DNA from 4 places in the Variovorax sp. 160MFSha2.1 genome. Region 2 is predicted to be linked to each of the others. Evidence: predicted binding sites of a transcription regulator. Region 2 holds the regulator's gene; each other region holds the start of a gene.
The links. The regulator sigma-54, encoded in region 2, starts transcription at its own class of promoters, with help from an activator protein. The targets are predictions, from matches to a motif close to TGGCANGNAANCTGCTTT.
Positions count from the first base shown of each region.

Region 1: the regulator sigma-54 is predicted to act here: its motif matches at 2,247-2,264, upstream of ABL838_RS30730 (pilin).
Region 3: the regulator sigma-54 is predicted to act here: its motif matches at 3,698-3,715, upstream of ABL838_RS25225 (urease subunit gamma).
Region 4: the regulator sigma-54 is predicted to act here: its motif matches at 3,420-3,437, upstream of ABL838_RS10770 (ammonium transporter).

Region 1 covers NZ_CP157624.1:6,638,370-6,643,448, forward strand. Annotated here, with positions in the region: gene ABL838_RS30720 (sulfatase-like hydrolase/transferase) at 1-1,047, shown strand, start outside; gene ABL838_RS30725 (pilin) at 1,088-1,597, opposite strand; gene ABL838_RS30730 (pilin) at 1,660-2,187, opposite strand; gene ABL838_RS30735 (3',5'-cyclic-nucleotide phosphodiesterase) at 2,400-3,203, opposite strand; gene ABL838_RS30740 (CHASE2 domain-containing protein) at 3,233-5,079, opposite strand, start outside.
Region 2 covers NZ_CP157624.1:673,245-678,323, reverse strand. Annotated here, with positions in the region: gene ABL838_RS02975 (phospholipase D family protein) at 1-1,305, opposite strand, end outside; gene rpoN (RNA polymerase factor sigma-54) at 1,316-2,929, opposite strand; gene lptB (LPS export ABC transporter ATP-binding protein) at 2,951-3,745, opposite strand; gene lptA (lipopolysaccharide transport periplasmic protein LptA) at 3,742-4,458, opposite strand; gene ABL838_RS02955 (thiol:disulfide interchange protein DsbA/DsbL) at 4,612-5,079, opposite strand, start outside.
Region 3 covers NZ_CP157624.1:5,512,507-5,517,585, forward strand. Annotated here, with positions in the region: gene ABL838_RS25215 (response regulator transcription factor) at 1-104, opposite strand, end outside; gene ABL838_RS25220 (ATP-binding protein) at 125-3,691, opposite strand; gene ABL838_RS25225 (urease subunit gamma) at 3,796-4,098, shown strand; gene ABL838_RS25230 (HupE/UreJ family protein) at 4,137-4,736, shown strand; gene ABL838_RS25235 (urease subunit beta) at 4,747-5,052, shown strand; gene ureC (urease subunit alpha) at 5,052-5,079, shown strand, end outside.
Region 4 covers NZ_CP157624.1:2,413,475-2,418,553, reverse strand. Annotated here, with positions in the region: gene ABL838_RS10785 (DUF86 domain-containing protein) at 1-20, shown strand, start outside; gene ABL838_RS10780 (succinylglutamate desuccinylase) at 60-995, opposite strand; gene ABL838_RS10775 (MBL fold metallo-hydrolase) at 1,106-2,083, opposite strand; gene ABL838_RS10770 (ammonium transporter) at 2,147-3,349, opposite strand; gene ABL838_RS10765 (LytTR family DNA-binding domain-containing protein) at 3,502-4,452, opposite strand; gene ABL838_RS10760 (acyltransferase family protein) at 4,617-5,079, shown strand, end outside.

The DNA.
Region 1 (5,079 bases), 820 kb from region 2:
TCTGCCATCACGGTGTGCAATGAATCCTCATGCGGCCTGCGCGCGCTCGCAAGCTCACACTATGTCGATCGGCAAGCGGCCCGCCCGATTACGCTCCACGAAGTTCTGAAGCAGCACGGCTATCAAGTTCATTTGATTTTTTCCGGCGACCACACCAATTTCGACGGTTTGAGTGGCATCTACGGCAAGGTCGATAGCTATTTTGACGGCGCCTCTCAGTCAAAGCTATACCTTAACGACGATCGATTGGTTACTGATCGACTCCAAGACTTCGGCCCGTGGGACGGAAAGCCGACGATGTTTCAGTTTCATCTGATGTCGTCGCATGCACTCGGCAAACGTTTTGACGACACGCCGGAGTTTGGGCCCGGCGAAAATTACACTGCAGTTCGCTGGGGCTCTGGAGACGCCCAGATGCCGCAGCGCGCAACGAACTTCTACGACAGAGGCATCCTGCAGGTTGATCGCGTGATTCGCGACATCCTCAGTATGCTGGAAGCGCGAGGGTACCTACAAGATGCCCTTGTCCTTATTACTGGCGATCATGGTGAATCGCTTGGCGAGCGAGGCCTCTACAGTCACACGCATAGCGTATGGGAGGAGTCGCTTCGTGTGCCGTTTGTGCTTCTCTCATACGGCACTGCTAACGCAGACGGACTCAGGCCCAATCCAGTGATATCGCAAATCGATATCGCGCCCACGCTGCTGAGGTTTTTTGATATGCCGATTCCTCAATCTTGGGACGGCGTGCCTCTGCAAACGTCAATTCAATCCCGTATTGTGTACTTTCAACAAGCTCAACTAATAGGGTTAGTCGATGGACACACATCGGGGAAACTCTACAAGCATTGGATTGATGTTCAGACGAACAAGCAATTCACGTTCGATTTGCTATCTGATCCTCGAGAGACCAAAAATGTGACTTCCGAAGTCGAACAATCGATGCAGAAGGAGTGGCGGCAACTTTTGACGAACCGTTCCGCTGCTCTAGCGCCAGAAGTCAGGGAGCGCCTTGAGCGCCAATCCAGCCGTGGGTCCGCCCACTAAGTGCTGGTGGCTCAGGATGGAGTTGCTGGATACCGTGCCTTCAAAGAGGGCAAGCAGGGCTGACATATTTGGGATCGATGCTCGCTGACTTGCAAGTCCAGGAGCCATCAAGATCACGCTTCCACGTAATCGATCCTGCAGTCGCTCCTTGCAGCGGTGCTCCGGCTAGATTTCCAAAGGTCGCCACAATCGACGACGGAGCGGTAGTGGACAAGGACACCTGTGGAACACCTGAGCCAACTGTCGACCAAGTCTCTGCAATAGAGGGGGCTGCGTTGCCGCCCGTTGCCTGTAGATTGGAGGCTGTTGCTTGAGGATCGCAATTGCCAGTGATTCCCGGATTCCCCACGTTGGTCTTTCCGCTTGCGAGACAAGTTTCGAGTGCAGATTTGATTGCTGCAGATTCGGCTACAACACGCTGAACTTGTGACCTTAAAACATAGCTCTGATACTGAGAAACGGCAATTGCTGCGAGCATCCCAATGATCGAAACAACAATCATCAGTTCAATAAGCGTAAAGCCTCTAGCCGTGGACTTTGAGCAGGACATGATTGTGTTGAAAGATAAAAAAAGCCGCCCAAAGGCGGCTTTTTTAGTCTTGTAGGCGTGAATTAGGAGCCGCTCGAAACACAACCAGCAGGCGTGTATTTCTTCGCCACCGTCGTGGCGCAGGTCCAGCTGCCGTTAGCGTCGCGGTTCCAAGTGAGCGTCTGAGTCGTCAGAGCTGCAGAAGCAGAGCTACCAAACGTGGCGACCAGCGCGGCGGTCGGGCCTGCGCCGTTGGCGCCAGCGGTGATCGTCAGAGCGGGAACACCACCCTTGCCAGCGGCCGGAGCAGCGCCGTTGAGCGTATTGCCGTCAGCGTCCTTCAGCAGATTCGAAGCGCTGGCCGTGCCGCCGCAGTGCGTTGCATCGGTCGCACCACCAGCAGTCATTTGGCCGTTGTTCAGGCAGTCTTCAACGGGAGTCTTTTGTGCAGCCGTTTCGCCCATCACACGCGAAACCTGGGATTTAGCAACATAGGTCTGATATTGCGGAATCGCAATAGCAGCCAAGATACCAATGATCGCCACAACGATCATCAGTTCGATAAGGGTAAAGCCGGCCTGAGCGCGGCGGGCAACGGTACGAACGTTCATTTAGGAACTCCAGGTAGGTTGGTTGTTACGCCCGGGAACCTGCCCGGAGCGAGGTACCTTCCGCAGCATCCGTGCCACCCGTCTCCAAGCCCTCCCACCGACCGAACACGTCACTTGGAGTCACTTCGGTGTTACACCACGTGACACAACTTGCCTCAAGATGCGACACTTCGTGACAAATTTGTCATGCCAATGTACCCACTGACCGGCGGTCAGAAAGTCAGGACACCATCCACCTTCAGCCAGCGAATGTCCCGCTGCCCCATGCCTGCCGCGTGCTCGGTCACCAAGGCTTCGATCTGGCTCATGATCTCGTCGGTCTCGGCGGGCTTGGTGTGGGTGATGTAGATCGGGTACTGCTTGCCCGGCGCGATGCGGGCGAGTTCACCGGCCAGAACGGCGGGCGACAGGTGCAGGCTGCGCTCGGCCAGCGCCTGCTCGCGGCTGCTGAATGCCGTTTCGATCACGAGCATTGCCACCTCGAGCTCGTTCACGCGCTCCCAGAAGGGCGCGTTGCGCTCGGTGTCTCCGCTGAACACCCAGTGGGCGCCGCCCTCGGCTCGTCGCACGGCGAAGCCGCAGGCCGGCACGGTGTGGAACGCGGGCAGCACTTCGACCATCTTGGGCTCACGGCTGCCCAGTGGCAGTTGCTGGCCCACCGCGATGTCGTGAAAGCTCACGAAGGGCGCCTCCTGGCTGGGAATGCTCTCGAAGTCCGGCCAGATGACGTTGTTGAACACGTGCGTGCGCAGCGCGTCGATGGTGGCGCTCAGCGCGTGCACGCGCAGCGGCTGCGTGCGGCGGCTGCCGATGGCGTCGAGCATCAGAGGGAGCGCTGCGATGTGGTCGAGGTGGCTGTGCGTGAGCACGACGTCGTCGATGCAGGCCATTTCATCGAGCGTGAGATCTCCGACACCGGTGCCCGCATCGACGAGCAGGTCCGTGTCGACCAGGAACGAGGTGGTGCGGCAGTCTTTGGCGATGGCGCCCGAGCAACCCAGCACACGAACCTGCATTGTGAAAGACCCCTTTTATGTGTCTGTCGTCATTTGGTCTCGAACCGGGTCGCGCCGTCCCAGTTCGGGTCTTGCGGTCGCAACGCCATCGAGGCTAAACGCTGGGCGTAGAGCTGGTAAAGGACTTTTTTCGCATCCGCGGCGAGCAGGGGAGCCAGCAAGTTTCGGCCCATGGCCCAGTCCTGGCGACGATATGCAGCCAGCACTTCGCCCCAGCGTTCGAGCAGCTGCCGCGTCTGCTGCTGCGCTTCGGGCGTGCTTGCGGACAAGGGCGTAAAAACGGCAACGGCCTGTGCTTTTCCCTTGACCCGCACGCTGTCGAGCTCCTGCCAGACGAAGCCCGGCGCCAACTCGCGCGTCGCGCCGCTCGCGACCACTTCAACGCCGTAGTGTCCGCTCAGGCCCTCGAGGCGAGACGCGAGGTTGACCGCATCGCCGACCACGGTATAGCTGCGCCGCGCGGTCGATCCCATGTCGCCCACGCTCATCACGCCGCTGTTGATGCCGATGCCTACGCTGATCTCGGGCCGGCCGCTGGCGCGATGGAAGCGGTTGATGTCGTGCACGGCATCGGCCATGTCGAGCGCGGCCCGCACGGCGAGCGTAGCGTGGTCGGGCGTATCGATGGGCGCGCCCCAGAAGGCCATGACGCAGTCGCCCATGTACTTGTCGACGGTGCCGCGGTGGGCGCTGATGACGTTGGTGAGCCGGCTGAAAACGGTGTTGAGAAAGGCCTGCAGTTCGGCCGGCGCCATCTGCTCCGACAGGCGCGTGAAGTCGCGCATGTCGCAGAACATCACGGTCATGGGCTTGCTCTCTGCGCGCATGCTGTAGCGGCCGGGGTGCTCCATCATTTCGTTGACGAGCTGGGGCGGCACGTAGGTGCCGAAGAGCCGCACGAGGCCGCGCCGCGCGCGCGATTCGACGAAGTAGCCCCAGCTCATGTTGAACGCGAAGGCCAGGGCCGCCATCGCCAGCACAGACGCCAGCGGCAGCACGAGGCTGGAGCCCACGTAGAGCCACACGTTCAGCCCGATCAGCGCCGCGATCGCGCCGGCGGCGAGCAGCAGGGCGCGCGGCGCTGACAGCAGAGACATCCCGAAGGCCAGCAGGAGGCCGGTCACGGCGACGAGCAGCACCTCGTAGCCCGGCGCGTAGTCGGGCACGCTCAGCAGGCGCCGGTCGAGCAGCGCGGAGACGATGTTTGCATGCACTTCCACGCCCGGGAACGCGGCTTCGACCGGCGTGGCGCGCAGGTCCTGCAGCCCCGGCGCGGTGGCGCCCACGAGCACGATCCTGTCCTTCAGCTCGCCTGGCGCGAGTCTGCCTTCGAGCACGTCGGCGGCCGGCACGTAGCGGAACGATCCGCCGTCCGCGCCGCCCTGGCCGCGAAACGGCACCTGCATGCTGCCCGTGCCGTCGACCGGAATGCGCAGCCGCCCCACCCTCAGCGATTCGAGCTGGGGCGCATTGCCGCCGCCCGGCGCGAAGGCCGGCTGCACGGGCGGCGATCCGTTCGCGAGGCGGTAGACCGCAAGGCCCAGCGACTCGTAGTAGCCCGGCTGCGCCTTGTCGCCGTCGTAGCGGGCGATGAGCGGCACGCTGCGGATGACGCCATCGCCGTTGATGCCGACCAGCGTGTTCAGGAAGCCCGCAACCGGCGCCGCCTTCGCCAGTTCGGGCAGGCTGGCACCGAAGCCGTTCCAGCCCGTGGCGTAGGTACCGTCCTGCGGGAAAGCACCGGCCGGCAGCAGGGGTGCCGCAGGCAGCTGCCCCTTGGCGCTCGGCGCTTCCGTGCGCGTGAAGTAGTAGCCCAGCGCCACGCGCCGGCCGCTCAGCGCGGCAGCGAGCGTGGCATCGTGATCGAGCGAGGGCG
Region 2 (5,079 bases):
GCGCTGGTCGATCACCGCCGACTTGGCGTGCAGCCGGCCCACCGAGGTGCCGAAGAGGCCCAGCCGCACGCTGCTGCGGGTGCGCTTGGTGCTCAGCTCGTAGAGATCGGCGCCGAGCTTGAGCATGTCGGGCCGGTAGCGGCGGTAGGCGGTGTGCACCAGCGGCTCGTCGGTGGCTGCCAGCGAGTTGGTGACCACGCTGATCTTCACGTTGCGGCCGCGGATCTCGCGCATCACCTCCAGCCCCGAAGCGCCCGGGATCAGGTAGGGCGAGACGATGGTCACTTCAGAACGCGCGCGGCGCATCTGCTCGACCACGTTGTAGCGCACGCTGTCCACGTCCAGCAGCGGCACGCCGCCGTAGGAAGCGGTCTTGCCGATCACGCGCTCGGGCGAATCGGCATAAGCCTCGGCGGTGGTCCAGATCAGGCCGAGCTTGCCGGCATCCAGGTCTTCGGCCATCGGGCTGTAGCCCAGCAGGTCGTTGGGCGCGGGCTTCGGCGGCGGGGGCGTGGTGTCGGGGCCGGTGGCCAGCTCGAAGCGCTTCTGCAACTCCTCGCGCGGCAGGTCGCTGGTCACCACGGACTGGATCGGCCGCACGTAGATGCTGTTCCAGTACTGGTCGAACAGGCTGCCCAGCCGGGGAACCAGCGCGCCGGTGACGAAGGTGTCGAGGTCGATGAAGTTCTCGCCCGAGGTGCGCCTGAAGTACTGGTTGCCGATGTTGCGCCCGCCCGCCACCGCCATCGCGCCGTCGGCGATGAACAGCTTGTTGTGCATGCGGCGGTTGACGCGGCTGAAGTCGAAGAGCGAGGCGGTGAAGCGCTTCAGCAGGCTGCCGCGGCCGGCCGGGAAGGGGTTGAACAGGCGCAGCTCCACGTTGGGCGTGGCGGCGAGGCCCAGCAGCAGCTCGTCCTCGCCGGAGGTGTAGAGGTCGTCCATCAGCAGCCGCACGCGCACGCCGCGCTGGGCGGCGTCGCGCAGGGTGCGCAGCAGGTAGCGGCCGGTCTCGTCGTTCTCGATCTGGTAGTACTGCACGTCGAGCGTGCGCTGGGCGCGGCGCGCGAGCTGGATGCGGGTGTCGAAGGCGAAGTCGCCGCCGGGCATCAGGCGGAAGCCGCTGAGGTCGGGGTCGGGCTGCGAGGCCAGCGCGATCTTGCCCAGGGCGGTGTCGGCCGAGACGGCGATGGTCCTGGTGGGCGGGCGCGGGGCCTCGTCGGGCAGGGTGGCGCAGCCGGCGAACAGCAGCACTGCCACCATGGCGAAGACCCAATGCCCGGCGCGCGACATCAGGCCACGGCTCATCGGCTTCTTTCTAGAGTGCCTTGCGCAGGTTGGCGGGGGCGATGCGCAATGCTTCGCGGTACTTGGCGACGGTGCGGCGCGCGCACTCGATGCCCTGCTCCTTCAGCATCTCGGAGATCTGGCTGTCCGACAGCGGCTTCTTCACGCTCTCCGAGCCGACGAACTGCTTGATGAGCGCGCGCACCGCGGTGCTCGACGCGTTGCCGCCGGTCTCGGTGCCCAGCGCCGAGCCGAAGAAGTACTTGAGCTCGACCGTGCCGAAGGGCGTGGCCATGTACTTGGCGGTGGTCACGCGCGAGATGGTGGACTCGTGCAGGCCCAGCTCGTCGGCGATCTCGCGCAGCACCAGCGGGCGCATGGCGAGCTCGCCGTGCACGAAGTAGCTCTTCTGCCGCTCGACGATGGCGTTGCTCACGCGCAGGATGGTGTCGAAGCGCTGCTGGATGTTCTTGATGAACCAGCGCGCCTCCTGCAGCCGCTGCGACAGCGCCTGGCTGCCCTCGCCCTTGTGCGACTTGAGCGCGCCGGCGTAGATGTCGTGCACGCGCAGGCGCGGCATGACCTCGGGATTGAGCATGACGCGGAACTTCACGTTGGTGCCGCGCCCGGTCTTGGTGACGATGACGTCGGGAACGATGATGTTGCGTTCCACGTCGACGAAGCTGCGGCCCGGCTTGGGCTCCAGCCGCGCGATGACCTGCAGCGCCGAGCGCACCAGCTCCTCGCTGCTGCGGGTGAGCGTGGCCAGGCGCTTGAAGTCGCGGCGCGCGAGCAGCTCCATGGGCTGCTTGCAGATGGCGATGGCGGTCTTGCGGACCAGCTCTTCTTCCTCGGTCTCGTCGTCGCTGGCCATGGCGCGCAGCTGGATGCTCAGGCACTCGCCGAGGTCGCGCGCGCCGACGCCGGCGGGCTCCAGGCTCTGCAGCAGGCCGAGCGCCACCTGGAAGTGGTGCACGAGGTCGTCGAACTCGTCGTTGTCGTCGCCGGCCAGGCCCGAGGCCAGCGCGGGCAGCGAGTCTTCGAGGTAGCCGTCGTCGTTGAGCGATTCGATGAGAAAGCGCAGCGCGGCGCTGTCGCTCTCGTTGAGCCGCAGGCTCAGCGCCTGGCGGTGCAAAAAGGACTGCAGCGACTCTTGGCTGCGCGCGAGCTCGGTGGCATCGGCGCGCTCGTCGTCGCCTGCGTTGTTCTGGCGCGCGGGCGCATCGCCGCCCCATTCGCTGTCGTCGGGCGCCATGTCGACGGTGCCGTCGCCTTCCCAGTCGGGCTCGCGCTCGGAGATCTCGGCGGCGGGGCCGTCGGAGTCGGCGGCCGTGGAAGCCGTTTCGGAAGAGGAAGTGGTGGAGGTCGAACCGGACGTGGGCGCGAAGTCGCTTTCGCCGCCTTCACTGCCGCTGCCGCCATTGCCATCCTCGTCGCGCGGTACCGGGGCATCCGCAGTCTCGAGCCCGAACTCTTCGCGCACGGCTTCTTCCGCGGTGCGCTCGAGGAACGGGTTCTCGTCGAGCATCTGCTCCACCTCCTGGCTCAGTTCGAGCGTGGAGAGCTGCAGCAGCCTGATCGACTGCTGCAGCTGCGGCGTGAGCGCCAGATGCTGCGAAACGCGAAGGGACAGCCCTTGCTTCATGATGGAAACCGCCCCCGCGCCTTACATGCGGAAGTGCTCGCCCAGGTACACCCTGCGTACCTCGGCGTTGTCGACGATCTCCGAAGGCGTGCCTTGTGCCAGCACGTGCCCGTCGCTGATGATGAATGCGTGGTCGCAGATGCCCAGCGTCTCGCGCACGTTGTGGTCGGTGATGAGCACGCCGATGCCGCGCTCCTTCAGGAAGCTGATGATCCGCTGGATTTCGATCACCGCGATCGGGTCGATGCCGGCGAAGGGCTCGTCCAGCAGGATGAAGCGCGGCTGCGTGGCCAGCGCGCGCGCGATCTCGACGCGGCGGCGCTCGCCGCCCGACAGCGCCAGCGCGGGCGAATCGCGCAGGTGGTCGACGCGCAGGTCGGCCAGCAGGTCGGTCAGGCGCTCCTCGATGTGCTCCTTCGACAGCGGCACCAGCTTGCCGTTCGCGTCGGGCTCGCTCTGCAGCTCGAGCACGGCACGCACGTTTTCCTCGACCGTGAGCTTGCGGAAGATGGAGGCTTCCTGCGGCAGGTAGCTCAGGCCCATGCGGGCGCGGCGGTGAATCGGCATGTGGGCGATGGGCTCGCCGTCGATGGTGATGTCTCCGGCATCGGCGCGCACCAGCCCCACGATCATGTAGAACGAGGTGGTCTTGCCGGCGCCGTTCGGGCCGAGCAGCCCGACGACTTCGCCCTTCTGCACGTCGAGCGAGACGTCCTTCACGACCGTGCGGCTGCCATAGCTCTTCTTCAGGCCGCGCGCGACCAGGCGGCTGCCCGGTGCGCCGTTGGCGTCCTGAGTTCCTGCGGATTCGATCACTTGCGCGTGTCTCCCTGGTCACTGAGCGTGGTGCTCTGGCGCAGGCCCTTGCCGGGTGCAGGGGTGGGCGCCGGAGCCGGCGCCTTCGCACCGCCGGCCGGGGCCGAGGCGCCTGCGGCCGGCGCGGTGGCGGCCTTGGGGGTGAGGATGGTCCTGACGCGTCCGCCCGGGGCCGAGGCGTTCACGGCAGTGTTCGGCGGCACGGTGGAACCGTTGACGGTGTAGGTGTCGTTGCTCTGGTCGTAGACGATCAGCGCGCCCTGGCTCTCGTCGTTCGGCGTGGCGCCCAGCAGGCGGCGCATGGTGGCGTTGCGGATGAACTTGACGTTGTCGGCGCGGCTGTCGTACTCGATGACTTCCGACTCGCCTTCGATCCACTCGTCGGGCGCGTTGCGCTTCTGCTTGTAGTAGGCCCGCTTGCCCGGCGCCGCCGTGACCACGCCGTACTGGTAGCCCTCGGCGTCCTGGCGCACGTCCAGCCGTGCGCCACGGATGATGATCGTGCCCTTTGTCACCAAAACGTTGCCGGTGAACACGCTGGTCTGCTTCAGGTCGTCGTAGCGCATCGAGTCGGACTCGATGTTCATCGGCTTGGAGCGGTCGGCGGTTTCGGCCACCGCTCCCGAGGCGAGGCCTGCCAGCAACAGCGCGCCGGCGGCCAGGCGGCCGATGCGACGCAGGAAGGGGGTTGTGGGGTAAGAGTGCAATGTCATAGAGGCACGAAACTTGCTCGGCATTGTATGCGGCTGAGTGCTTCTGCCCCGCACGCACAGGTGAAAAAGCCCGCCTAAGCGGGCTTGACTTTCCTTCTGGTTTTCTACCAGAAACACCGCGCAACGGCGCGGCACGGTTCAGCTTTTCGGGCTTCAGCCCTTCTTCGCTTCACCGATCAGATAGTTCACGACCTGAAGTACTTTGGTCATGTTGCCGGCGGTTTCGCCGTCCACGTACCAGCGGCCGGCCACGGCCATCGCGGGCACGCCGGCCACCTTGTAGGCGTCGGTCAGCTGCGAGGCGCGCTTGGCCTTGCTGGCCACGCCGAACGAGGTGAAGGTTTCCTTGAACTTGGTGGCGTCCAGGCCGTTGGCGGTGGCCCAGGCAATGATGTTGGCGTCGCCGTTCACGTTCTGGCGCTGCGCGTGGATCGCGTTGAACACCTTGGGCTGGAACTCGTCGACCTTGCCCATGGCTTCGAGCGCGTAGTACAGGCGCTGCTTGGCTTCGACGTCGTTGCCCACGAAGGGAACGGGAATGCGGCGGAAGGAAACTTCCTTCGGGATGGTCTTGAGCCACGCTTCCAGCGTCGGCTCGAAATCGTTGCAGTGCGGGCAGTT
Region 3 (5,079 bases), 1.9 Mb from region 2:
TGCAGCACCGCGAGGTTGTCGGGCACGTCGTCGACGATCAGCACGAGGTCGCTGTTGGCGCCCTGCTGTTCGCGCAGGGTCCTGGCGAGCGATGAGGTTTCCATGGCTGCGGATGGCTTCGTGGTCATGCTGCGCTTTCGACGGCCTCGGCCAGCGCGCGGCTCATGACTTCGAACTGGAACTGGCGGGCGAGCGTGCGCTGCGCTTCGGTCCATGCCGCGCACTCGGGCTGCGCGGCGTCGATGTCGTCGAGCTGGTTCATGATGCCCCGGAAGTAGCCCAGGCCGACGGCCTCCTCCAGCGCGCGCAGGCGGGCCAGCGAAGGCGCCAGCATCGCGCGCGGCTCGGCGATGGCGGCGGGCTTTGCGGCGGTCTCGGTCCAACGCAGCCCGAGCCGGCGTTCGAGCCAGTCGAGCAGCTCGGTGTGGCGCACGGGCTTGACGAAGAAATCTTCCGGCGCAATGCCCACGTCGTTGTCCAGCCCCTTGTCGAAGGCGTTGGCCGAGACGATGGCCACGGCAGCCTCGGTCAGGCCCAGCTTGCGCGCGCGGCGGATGGTCTCCCAGCCATCGATGCCGGGCATCGCCAGGTCGACGAACATCGCATCCGGCCGGTAGCCGGCGGCAACGAGGTCGAGCGCGTCGTGCCCGCTGGCCGCGCTGCGCAGCTCGAAACCCAGCGGCGCGAGCAGATGGCCGAGCAGGTCGCGGTCGGCTTCCTCGTTGTCGACCACCAGCAGGCGTCGGCGCGGCCCCTCGTAGCCGCGCCGCGCGCGCGGAACGGGTAGCGCGCGTCCCGCGCCGGCCGCCGCGTCATGCACGCGCGGCAGAAACAGCCGCACGCAGAAGAGCGACCCCACGCCCGGCGTGCTGCTCACCTTCATCTCGCCGCCCATCAGGTCGGTGAGCATCTTGGCGATGGTGAGCCCCAGCCCCGCCCCCGGCGCGGCTGCCGTGCCCGTGGCGTTGCCTCGCGCGAAGGGTTCGAAGATGCGCTCGATGTCCCCGGCCGGCATGCCCGGGCCCGTGTCCTCGATCTCGATGGAGGCGAACTCGCGCGCATAGGCCAGCCGCAGCGTGACCTGCCCCGCGGCCGTGAACTTGATCGCGTTGCCCAGCAGGTTGATGAGGATCTGGCACACGCGCTTCTCGTCGGCGCGCACCACCTCGGGCAGCTGCCCCGCTGCCTCGAAGCGGAACTGCAGGCCCTTCTCGGCCGCCTGCAGCTCGAACATGTCGGCCAGCTCGCGCAGCGTGTCGGCGAAGCGCATCGGCCGCGCGTGCAGCGTGAGCTTGCCGGCCTCGATGTGCGCGATGGCCAGCGTGCCCTCGATGAGCGAGAGCAGGTGCTCCCCGCCGCGCTTGATGACCGCCACCGCCTGTTGCCGGTGTGGCGGCACCGAGTGGTCTTCACCCATGAGCTGCGCGTAGCCCAGGATGCTGTTGAGCGGCGTGCGCAGCTCGTGGCTGATGGCGCTGATGTAGCGGCTCTTGGCCTGGTTGGCCTGGTCGGCGGCCTGCTTGGCCTGCTCTGCGATCTCGCGCGCCTCGTCGGCAGCCTGCTTTGCAGCCTGCAGCGCGCGGTCGGTCTCGCGATGCAGTTCGATCTCGCGCATCAGCAGGTGGGTCTGGCGGTTCGATTCCTCCTGCGCCACCTTGCGGCTCTGGTGCGCCAGCACCAGCCACCACGCGACGATGCCCGCGATGACCAGCAGCGCCATGTACGCCTTCAGGAAGCCCGAGCGCAGCGACAGCTTCTGCAGCCCCGCCAGCGCGGCCGTCACTTCCGATTCGGAAGCCAGCTCCAGCGCGCCCTCGGCGAGAGCGCGCAGCTCCTGCTGGTAGAGCACGCCGAACACCACCGCCAGCAGCGGCACGATCACCAGCATCAGCAGCAGGAAGTGCCCCAGCCCCGTGTCGAGGTAGCGCCAGCTGCGCCGCGGCAGCAGCCAGCGCAGCACCGCCGACCACTGCGACGACAGGCTCGCGTGCGGCTTGCACAGGTCGCCGCAGCGCGCGTCCAGCGTGCAGCACAGCGAGCAGATCGGGCCCTGGTAGGCGGGGCAGTGAGCCATGTCCGGCCCCTCGTACTCGCGCTCGCAGATCACGCAGTGCTGCACCTTCAGGCGCTGGTAGCTGCCCTCGTGCTCGACCCTGGCCCAGCGCACCACGCCGGCCCCGGAGGACGCCGCGCCGCGCGCCAGGTAGTACTTGCCGCCGGTCGCCCAGGCCAGCAGCGGCGAGGCCACCAGCGCAGTGCCCAGCGCGATCAGCGCCGAAAAAGCCTGCGCCAGCGGCCCGAACACGCCCAGGTGCGCGGTGATCGACAGCCCCGAGGCCAGCGCCATCGCACCCACGCCCACCGGGTTGATGTCCCACAGGTGCGCGCGCTTGAACTCGATGCCCGGCGGCGACAGGCCCAGCGGCTTGTTGATGACCAGGTCGGCCACCACCGCCATCATCCAGGCGATGGCGATGTTGGCGAACAGGCCCAGCACGTCGCCCAGCGCCTCGAACACGTTCATCTCCATCAGCATGAAGGCGATGAGCGCGTTGAACACCACCCACACCACCCGCCCCGGGTGGCTGTGCGCCACGCGCGAGAAGAAGTTGCTCCAGGCCAGTGAGCCCGCATAGGCGTTGGTCACGTTGATCTTGAGCTGCGAGATCACCACGAACAGCGCCGTGGCCGCCACCGCCCAACCGTAGTGCGGGAACACGTACTCGTAGGCCGCCAGGTACATCTGGTTGGGGTCGACCGCCCGGTCGGCCGGCACCATGTGCGTGAGCGCCAGGTAGGCCAGCAGCGCGCCGCCCAGCATCTTGAGCACGCCCAGCACCACCCAGCCCGGGCCGCCGGCCAGCACCCCGGCCCACCAGCGCCGCGCCGTGGCCGCCGTGCGCGCGGGCATGAAGCGCAGGTAGTCGGCCTGCTCGCCCATCTGGGTGATGAGCGCGATACCGACCGTGAGGGCTGCGCCAAACAGGTGCAGATCGAAGCCCTTCGTGCCCGAGCGCACGCCGTTGTAGTGCACGATGCCCGCGAACGCACCAGGATCGCGCACGAGCACATACGCGAAGGGCACCACCAGCATCAGCAGCCACAGCGGCTGGGTCCACAGCTGCAGCCGGCTGATGGCCGACACCCCGTGCGTGACCAGCGGAATCACCACCAGCGCGCACACCAGGTAGCCCCAGACCGGCGGAATGCCCAGCGCCAGTTCCAGCGCATAGGCCATCACGGCAGCCTCCAGCGCGAAGAAGATGAAGGTGAAGCTCGCGTAGATCAGCGAGGTGAGCGTGGAGCCGATGTAGCCGAAGCCGGCGCCGCGCGTGAGCAGGTCCATGTCCACGCCGTAGCGCGCCGCGTACATGCTGATCGGCACGCCCGCCAGGAAAATGATGAGCCCGGTCGCCAGGATCGCCCAGAAGGCATTGGCGAAGCCGTACTGCACCAGCAGCGTGGCGCCCACCGCCTCCAGGATCAGGAACGAGGCCGCCCCGAACGCCGTGTTGGCCACCCGCCATTCGGACCATTTGCGGAAGCGCTGCGGCGTGTAGCGCAGCGCGTAGTCCTCCAGCGTCTCGCTGGCCACCCAGCTGTTGTAGTCGCGCCGCACCTTGACGATGCGCTGCGGGGCATCGTCGGGGGTGGCGGTCGTGGCTTCAGGGTTCACACCGTTTCGGTGCATCTTCCGTGCCATCCATACGGCTTTTGGCGGACAAGGCACGACTGTTGCAAACAAGCCGGCTTGCCCATAATGGCCGCCTCCTCCCGCCACCCGATGCCGATCCCATGGAACTGACCCCGCGCGAAAAAGACAAGCTGCTGATCTTCACCGCGGCACTCCTGGCCGAACGCCGCAAGGCCCGCGGCCTCAAGCTCAACTACCCCGAGGCCGTCGCCCTGATCTCCGCCGCCGTCATGGAAGGCGCGCGCGACGGCAAGAGCGTCGCCGAACTCATGAGCGAGGGGCGCAGCGTGCTCACCCGCGCCGACGTGATGGACGGCATCGCCGAGATGATTCCCGACATCCAGGTCGAAGCGACCTTCCCCGACGGCACCAAGCTGGTCACCGTCCATCAGCCCATCGTCTGACATTCGAAGAACAAGAGAAAGAACAGAAGGACTTTTCCATGCGCCACAGCACCTCCAAGACCCTTGCCCTGATCGCCCTCCTGCTGCCCTTGGCCGCCAGCGCCCACACCGGCGTCGACGGCGGCATGCACCACGGCTTCGTCACCGGCTTCATGCACCCGCTGACCGGCGCCGACCACCTCGCGGCGATGGTCGCGGTCGGCCTGTGGAGCGCGCTGGCCGCGCGCCGTGCCTGGCCCGACCTGCTCTGGGCGCCGCTGGCCTTCGCCGGCATGCTGCTCGCGGGCGCGCTGGCGGGGCTGGCCGGCGTGCAGCTGCCGGCGGTCGAGCCGATGATCGCGGCCTCGCTGCTGGTGCTGGGCCTGCTGGTGGTCACGCGCGTGCGCCTGCCGGCCGTGGCGGCGATGGTGGTGGTGGGCGTGTTCGCTGTCTTCCACGGCGTGGCGCACGGCTACGAACTGGCGAGCGAGCAAGGCGCCGCCCTCACGCTGGCCGGCATGGCCTGCGCGACCGTGCTGCTGCACGCCATCGGCATCGCATTCGGCTGGGCGCTGCGCAATGCCAACGCATGGCTGCCGCGCGTGGCCGGCGCCGCGGTCGTCGGCCTGGGCGCAACGCTGCTGGCGCAGGCCATCTGAGGCGGCCGGCATGATCCCCGGAGAACTCTTCACCGACGAGGGCGAGCACACGCTCAACCCCGGCCGCCGCACCCTCACGCTGGTGGTGCAGAACACCGCCGACCGGCCGATCCAGGTCGGCTCGCACTATCACTTCGCCGAGACCAACGGCGCGCTCGGCTTCGACCGCGAGGCCGCGCGCGGCATGCGGCTGAACATCGCCTCCGGCGCCGCGGTGCGCTTCGAGCCGGGCCAGCAGCGCACGGTCGAGCTGGTCGACTTTTCGGGCGATCGCATCGTCTACGGCTTTCGCGGCCTGGTTCAAGGAAAGCTCTGATGGCGACCATTTCAAGGCGTGCCTACG
Region 4 (5,079 bases), 1.7 Mb from region 2:
TGCGGCTGTTGGAAACCTGAGCCCTTTGCGTCCCCTGGTTGGCGCAGGCACGCCGAGTATCAGATCGGCTTGGTCAGATAAACCGCCTCGCGCCCCACGATCGCACGCTGGGCCGGCATGAAGATCGTGCAGTCGTCGCAAAGCGCGCGGATTTCCTCGTCGCCGTTGGTCGCGATCAGCTCGCCCTTGGCGAAGGTCTCGAAGCCGATGAGCGGGCGCACGAAGGCGAAGTCGGGCGACTTGATGACGTAGGTCTGCAGCAGTTGGAAGCGCCGTTGCGGCTCGGGTGGCGGGGTGGCCGGGTCCTTGTCGACGAGGCCGAAGTAGGCGAGGAAGTCGTAGGTGACGGCGGTGGCGAGATCAGACGCGGAGCGCAGGAAGTGCTGGCCGCATTCGACCACCATCGCCACGCCCTTGCCGTCGGGGCCGCCGTGGCTGCCGTACTGGATGAGCGGCGTGCCGGAGCCCAGGCCGTCGGGCATCACGAGGTGCACCGAGGGGCGGCCGATGGCCTGCGCGACCCGGGCGTTGCGCTCGAAGCCCGGGTACACCCAGAAGGGCACGACGGGCTGGCTGGTCGAGTGGATGTCGAGGATGTGGTCGGCCGCGTCCACCACCGGGCGCAGGATGCGCGCGCGGCTCAGCTCGGGGCTGTCCTCCTTGCCGTCCAGCCATTCGGGCGACCAGATGCGGTTGAGGTTGTGCACCAGTTGCCGGCTGTCGAAGGGCAGCGCCTCGTTGAAGGATTCATACGCCGCCACGTTGGCGAAGCTCACGGTGAGCGTGCCGATCTTGGGACGCACGTCGTTGTCGAGCAGGTGCGTGGCCGCCGTCATGCCGCAGATCTCGTTGCCGTGCGTGAGTGCGTTGATCAGCACGTGCGGGCCGGGCTTGCCGGACTCGAAGCGGTGCACGTAGTCGACGCCGACGTTGCCCTTGCGGTAGGCGGACAGGTCGCGGGGGAGGACTTCGAGGGCGGGGGGAGCTTGGGTCATGGGGCGATGGATGATGAAAGCGAAGCAGCCGGCCAGTTTGCTACAGGGCGCGCCTTCGCGCGCGCGGGCGCCGCAACACCGGCCCGCGCCGCTCAACCTTCATCGCTGGCTCAGCGCACCTGCTGGTAGTCCACCGGCACCCAGGCGTAGCCCTTGCCTTCGGCCCGCACGTGGCCGAGCCCCGGGAACGGCAGGTGCGCGCTGCCGACCAGGTAGCGGCCCTTGGCCGCGTCGGCGTACGCCTTCTTGCGCTCGGCCGCTGCGGGCCTGGAGTCGACGTCGAACGAAATGGTGATCTGCGGCTGCGCGAACTGCACGGCGGCCACGTGCATCAGGTCGCCCCACAGCACCAGCTTCTGGCCCTTGGACTCGACGACGTAGATGTTGTGACCGGGCGTGTGGCCATGGGCGGGCACGGCCCTGATGCCGGGCGCCAGTTCGGTACCGCCCTTCATGCCCTTGAACTTGCCGGCTTCCACGTAGGGGTTGAGCGAGGCCATCGCGCCCTGGAAGAAGCCCTTCATCTCGGCGGAGGCCTTCTCCAGATTGGCCTTGTTCAGCCAGAAGTCGGCGTCTTCCTGCCCGGCGTGGATGGTGGCGTTGGGAAAGACCAGCTTGCCGTCCTGTACCAGGCCGCCGACGTGGTCGCCGTGCATGTGGGTGATGAGCACGTCGTCGACCTGGTCGGGCTGGTAGCCCGCGGCCTTGAGGTTGGCCTGCAGGTTGCCGAGCGTCGGGCCGAAGAGGCCCCCGGCGCCGGTGTCGACCAGCACCAGCTTGCTGCCGGTGTTGATGAGGTAGCCGTTCACCGATGTGGGCACGGCGTCCTTCTCGAAGCCGCGGTCGAGCAGCTTGCCGACCTGAGCTTGGGTGGTGTTGGTGAGCAGCTTCTTGGGCTCGAGGTCGAGGGTGCCGTCGAACAGCGCCGTCACCTCGAAGTCGCCGAGCATCATCCGGTAGAAGCCCGGCGCCTGGGTCTTGACCTGCGGCGCGCCGGCCTGCGCCACGGAAGAGAACGAAAGCATCAGCAGGCTGCCGGCCAGTGCGGCGACGCCTTTGCGCAGCCAGCGAGCGGGTGTCGTTGTCATGGGTCTACTCCTCGGCGGTTGTAAGGGGCGCCGAGAATAGCCCAAGCCGCCGCACCTTGCCGCTTACCAGTTGACTTCGCGCTCCGGGGTCGCGGAGATGTGGTGGATCGACAGGTCGGCGCCGTCGTATTCCTCTTCCTGCGACAGCCGCAGTCCGGCCACCGCCTTGAGCGCGCCGTACACCGCCGCGCCAGCCAGTGCGGCCCAGGCCACGCCCATCACGGTGCCGATGAGCTGCGCCCACACGTTCACACCGCCGATGCCGCCCAGCGCCTGCGTGCCGAAGATGCCGGCCGCGATGCCGCCCCAGGTGCCGCACAGGCCGTGCAGCGGCCACACGCCGAGCACGTCGTCGATCTTCCACTTGTTCTGCGTGAGCGTGAACAGCTTTACGAAGATGCCGCCGGCCACGCCGCCCACCACCAGCGCGCCCAGCGGGTGCATCAGGTCGGAGCCGGCGCACACCGCCACCAGGCCGGCGAGCGGGCCGTTGTAGACGAAGCCCGGGTCGTTCTTGCCCATGGCCAGCGCCACCAGCGTGCCGCCGACCATCGCCATCAGCGAGTTCACGGCCACCAGGCCCGAGATCTTGTCGATGCTCTGCGCGCTCATCACGTTGAAGCCGAACCAGCCCACGCACAGCACCCACGCGCCCAGCGCCAGGAACGGGATGTTCGACGGCGGATGCGCGCTCAGCGAGCCGTCGCCGCGGTAGCGGTTGCGCCGCGCCCCCAGCAGCAGCACCGCCGGCAGCGCCAGCCAGCCGCCCACCGCATGCACCACGACGGAGCCAGCGAAGTCGTGGAACTCGTGGCCCGTCAGCGAGGCGATCCATTCCTGGATGCCGAAGTGCTTGTTCCAGGCGATGCCCTCGAAGAGCGGGTAGACGAAGCCGACGATCACCGCCGTGGCGATGAGCTGCGGCCAGAACTTGGCGCGCTCGGCGATGCCGCCCGAGATGATGGCCGGTATGGCCGCGGCGAAGGTCAGCAGGAAGAAGAACTTCACCAGCTCGTAGCCGCTCTTCGCCGACAGCTCGGTGGCGCTCACGAAGAAATGCGTGCCGTAGGCCACGCCGTAGCCCACCAGGAAATACACGATGGTCGAGACCGAGAAGTCGACCAGGATCTTCACCAGCGCATTGACCTGGTTTTTCTTGCGCACGGTGCCCAGTTCGAGAAAGGCAAAGCCGGCGTGCATGGCCAGGACCATGATGGCGCCGAGAAGGATGAACAGCGCGTCTGCGCCCTGTTTGAGTGCGTCCATTGGAGCTTCTTGCGGATTTTTGGTTTGAATTGGTGCGTCGCACCTGAATCAACCGGCGCGGCTGGCCAATGAAGCAAAAATGGTGCCTAAAAGCTCTCTGATGGTGCGGAATGAACCAATAACGGGCCGATCACGGCCCGCCGCGCACCGGATCAGGCCGCGCCGATGCCCGTGCGCAGGGCATCGCGATAGCGACGGCTGCAGGGCACGGTGGTGCCGTCGTGCATGTGCAGCCGGGCGTCGCCGCCGTCCAGCGGCTCGATTTCCTTGATGCGCCCCAGGTTCACTGCATGGCTGCGGTGCACGCGCACGAAGAGCGCCGGGTCGAGCTGGGCCAGGAAGTCGGTCAGCGTGGAGCGCAGCAAGTAGTCGTGGCCGTTGACGTGCAGGCCGACGTAGTTGCCCTCGGCCTGGAGCCAGTCGATGTCTGTGGCGGCGATGAGGAATTCGCGGCGCAGCTTGCGCACCAGGAAGCGTTCGGGGCGGGCTGGCGGTGGCGGGGGTGCGTCGGGCACGGAGGGTTCGAATCCCTCCGGTTCCGCCAAAGCCGGAATCGGGACGGGAGCCGGCGCAATCACGCCCTCCTCCGGCGCATCCAGCACCCGCGCCTCCCCCTGCAGACGCAGCAGGAACAGCCGGTACGCCCAGATGCCGAACACGATGCTCGCGTACACCCGCACGTCCTTCAGGTACTCGTAGCTCCACTGGCCGGCCCAGTTCCAGAAGTCGTAGCGTTCGCCCGCCATGGCGTAGACCATCGACCGCAGCCCGAACATGCCCGCCACGTGCACCACGCTGAACACCACGCTCGCCACCAGGTGCCAGGCCAGGAAGCGCAGCAGATGGGCACGCGCCAGCGGCGACAGCCGGCGCTCGACCGCCGCCAGCGCGGGCACCAGCAGCAAGAGCACCAGGTGGCTCGACACCTCCCAGGTCGCGACCTCCCAGTTGGGCCGGGGCACGGCGCGCGTGCGCACGTCCATGATCGCCACCATGGTGCTGAACGCGGCCTGCAGCGTCATCAGCACGATCCAGAAAGCCACCTCCAGCGGACGGCGGATCGGCGCGTAGCGTTCGTACAGGTTCTTGCGGGGGTCTCCCATGGCCGGGATTCTCCCGAAAACGGGCCCCGGGACGGCTTTTCGGGGCCGGATTTCGTCCCCGCGGGCCACCGCTCGTCACAAAGCGGGGGCGATCCGTCCCCCGGCCGCGCCGCGCGGGGCGGCCGGGCCGAGCATGGCGGCCTTCCCGCTTCGAGGAGCCGCCCATGACCGCCGATCCCGTTCCAGCAATTCCATCCGACCACCGCCGCCACGACATCGACGCCCTGCGCGCGCTGGCCTTCCTCTTCGTCATCCTCTATCACGTGGGCATGTACTACGTGGCCGACTGGCCCTGGCACCTCAAGAGCCCGCACGCGGCCGAATGGCTGCAATGGCCGATGCGCATCCTGAACCTGTGGCGCATGGACCTGGTCTTCCTGATCTCGGGCGTGTCGCTCGGCTTCCTGAGCCGAGGCCAGGGCACCTGGGGCCTGCTGCGCAGCCGGGGCCTGCGGCTGATGCTGCCGCTGGCCTTCGGCATGGCGGTGATCGTGCCCTACCAGGCCTACGCGCAGGGCGTGGCCAACGGGATGGTCGCGCCGGGCTTCGGCGCCTTCCTGCTGCGCTACCTGTCGATGGCCCAGCCCTGGCCGAAGCAGGCCTTCGACGGCGCGGAGTTCGGCATCA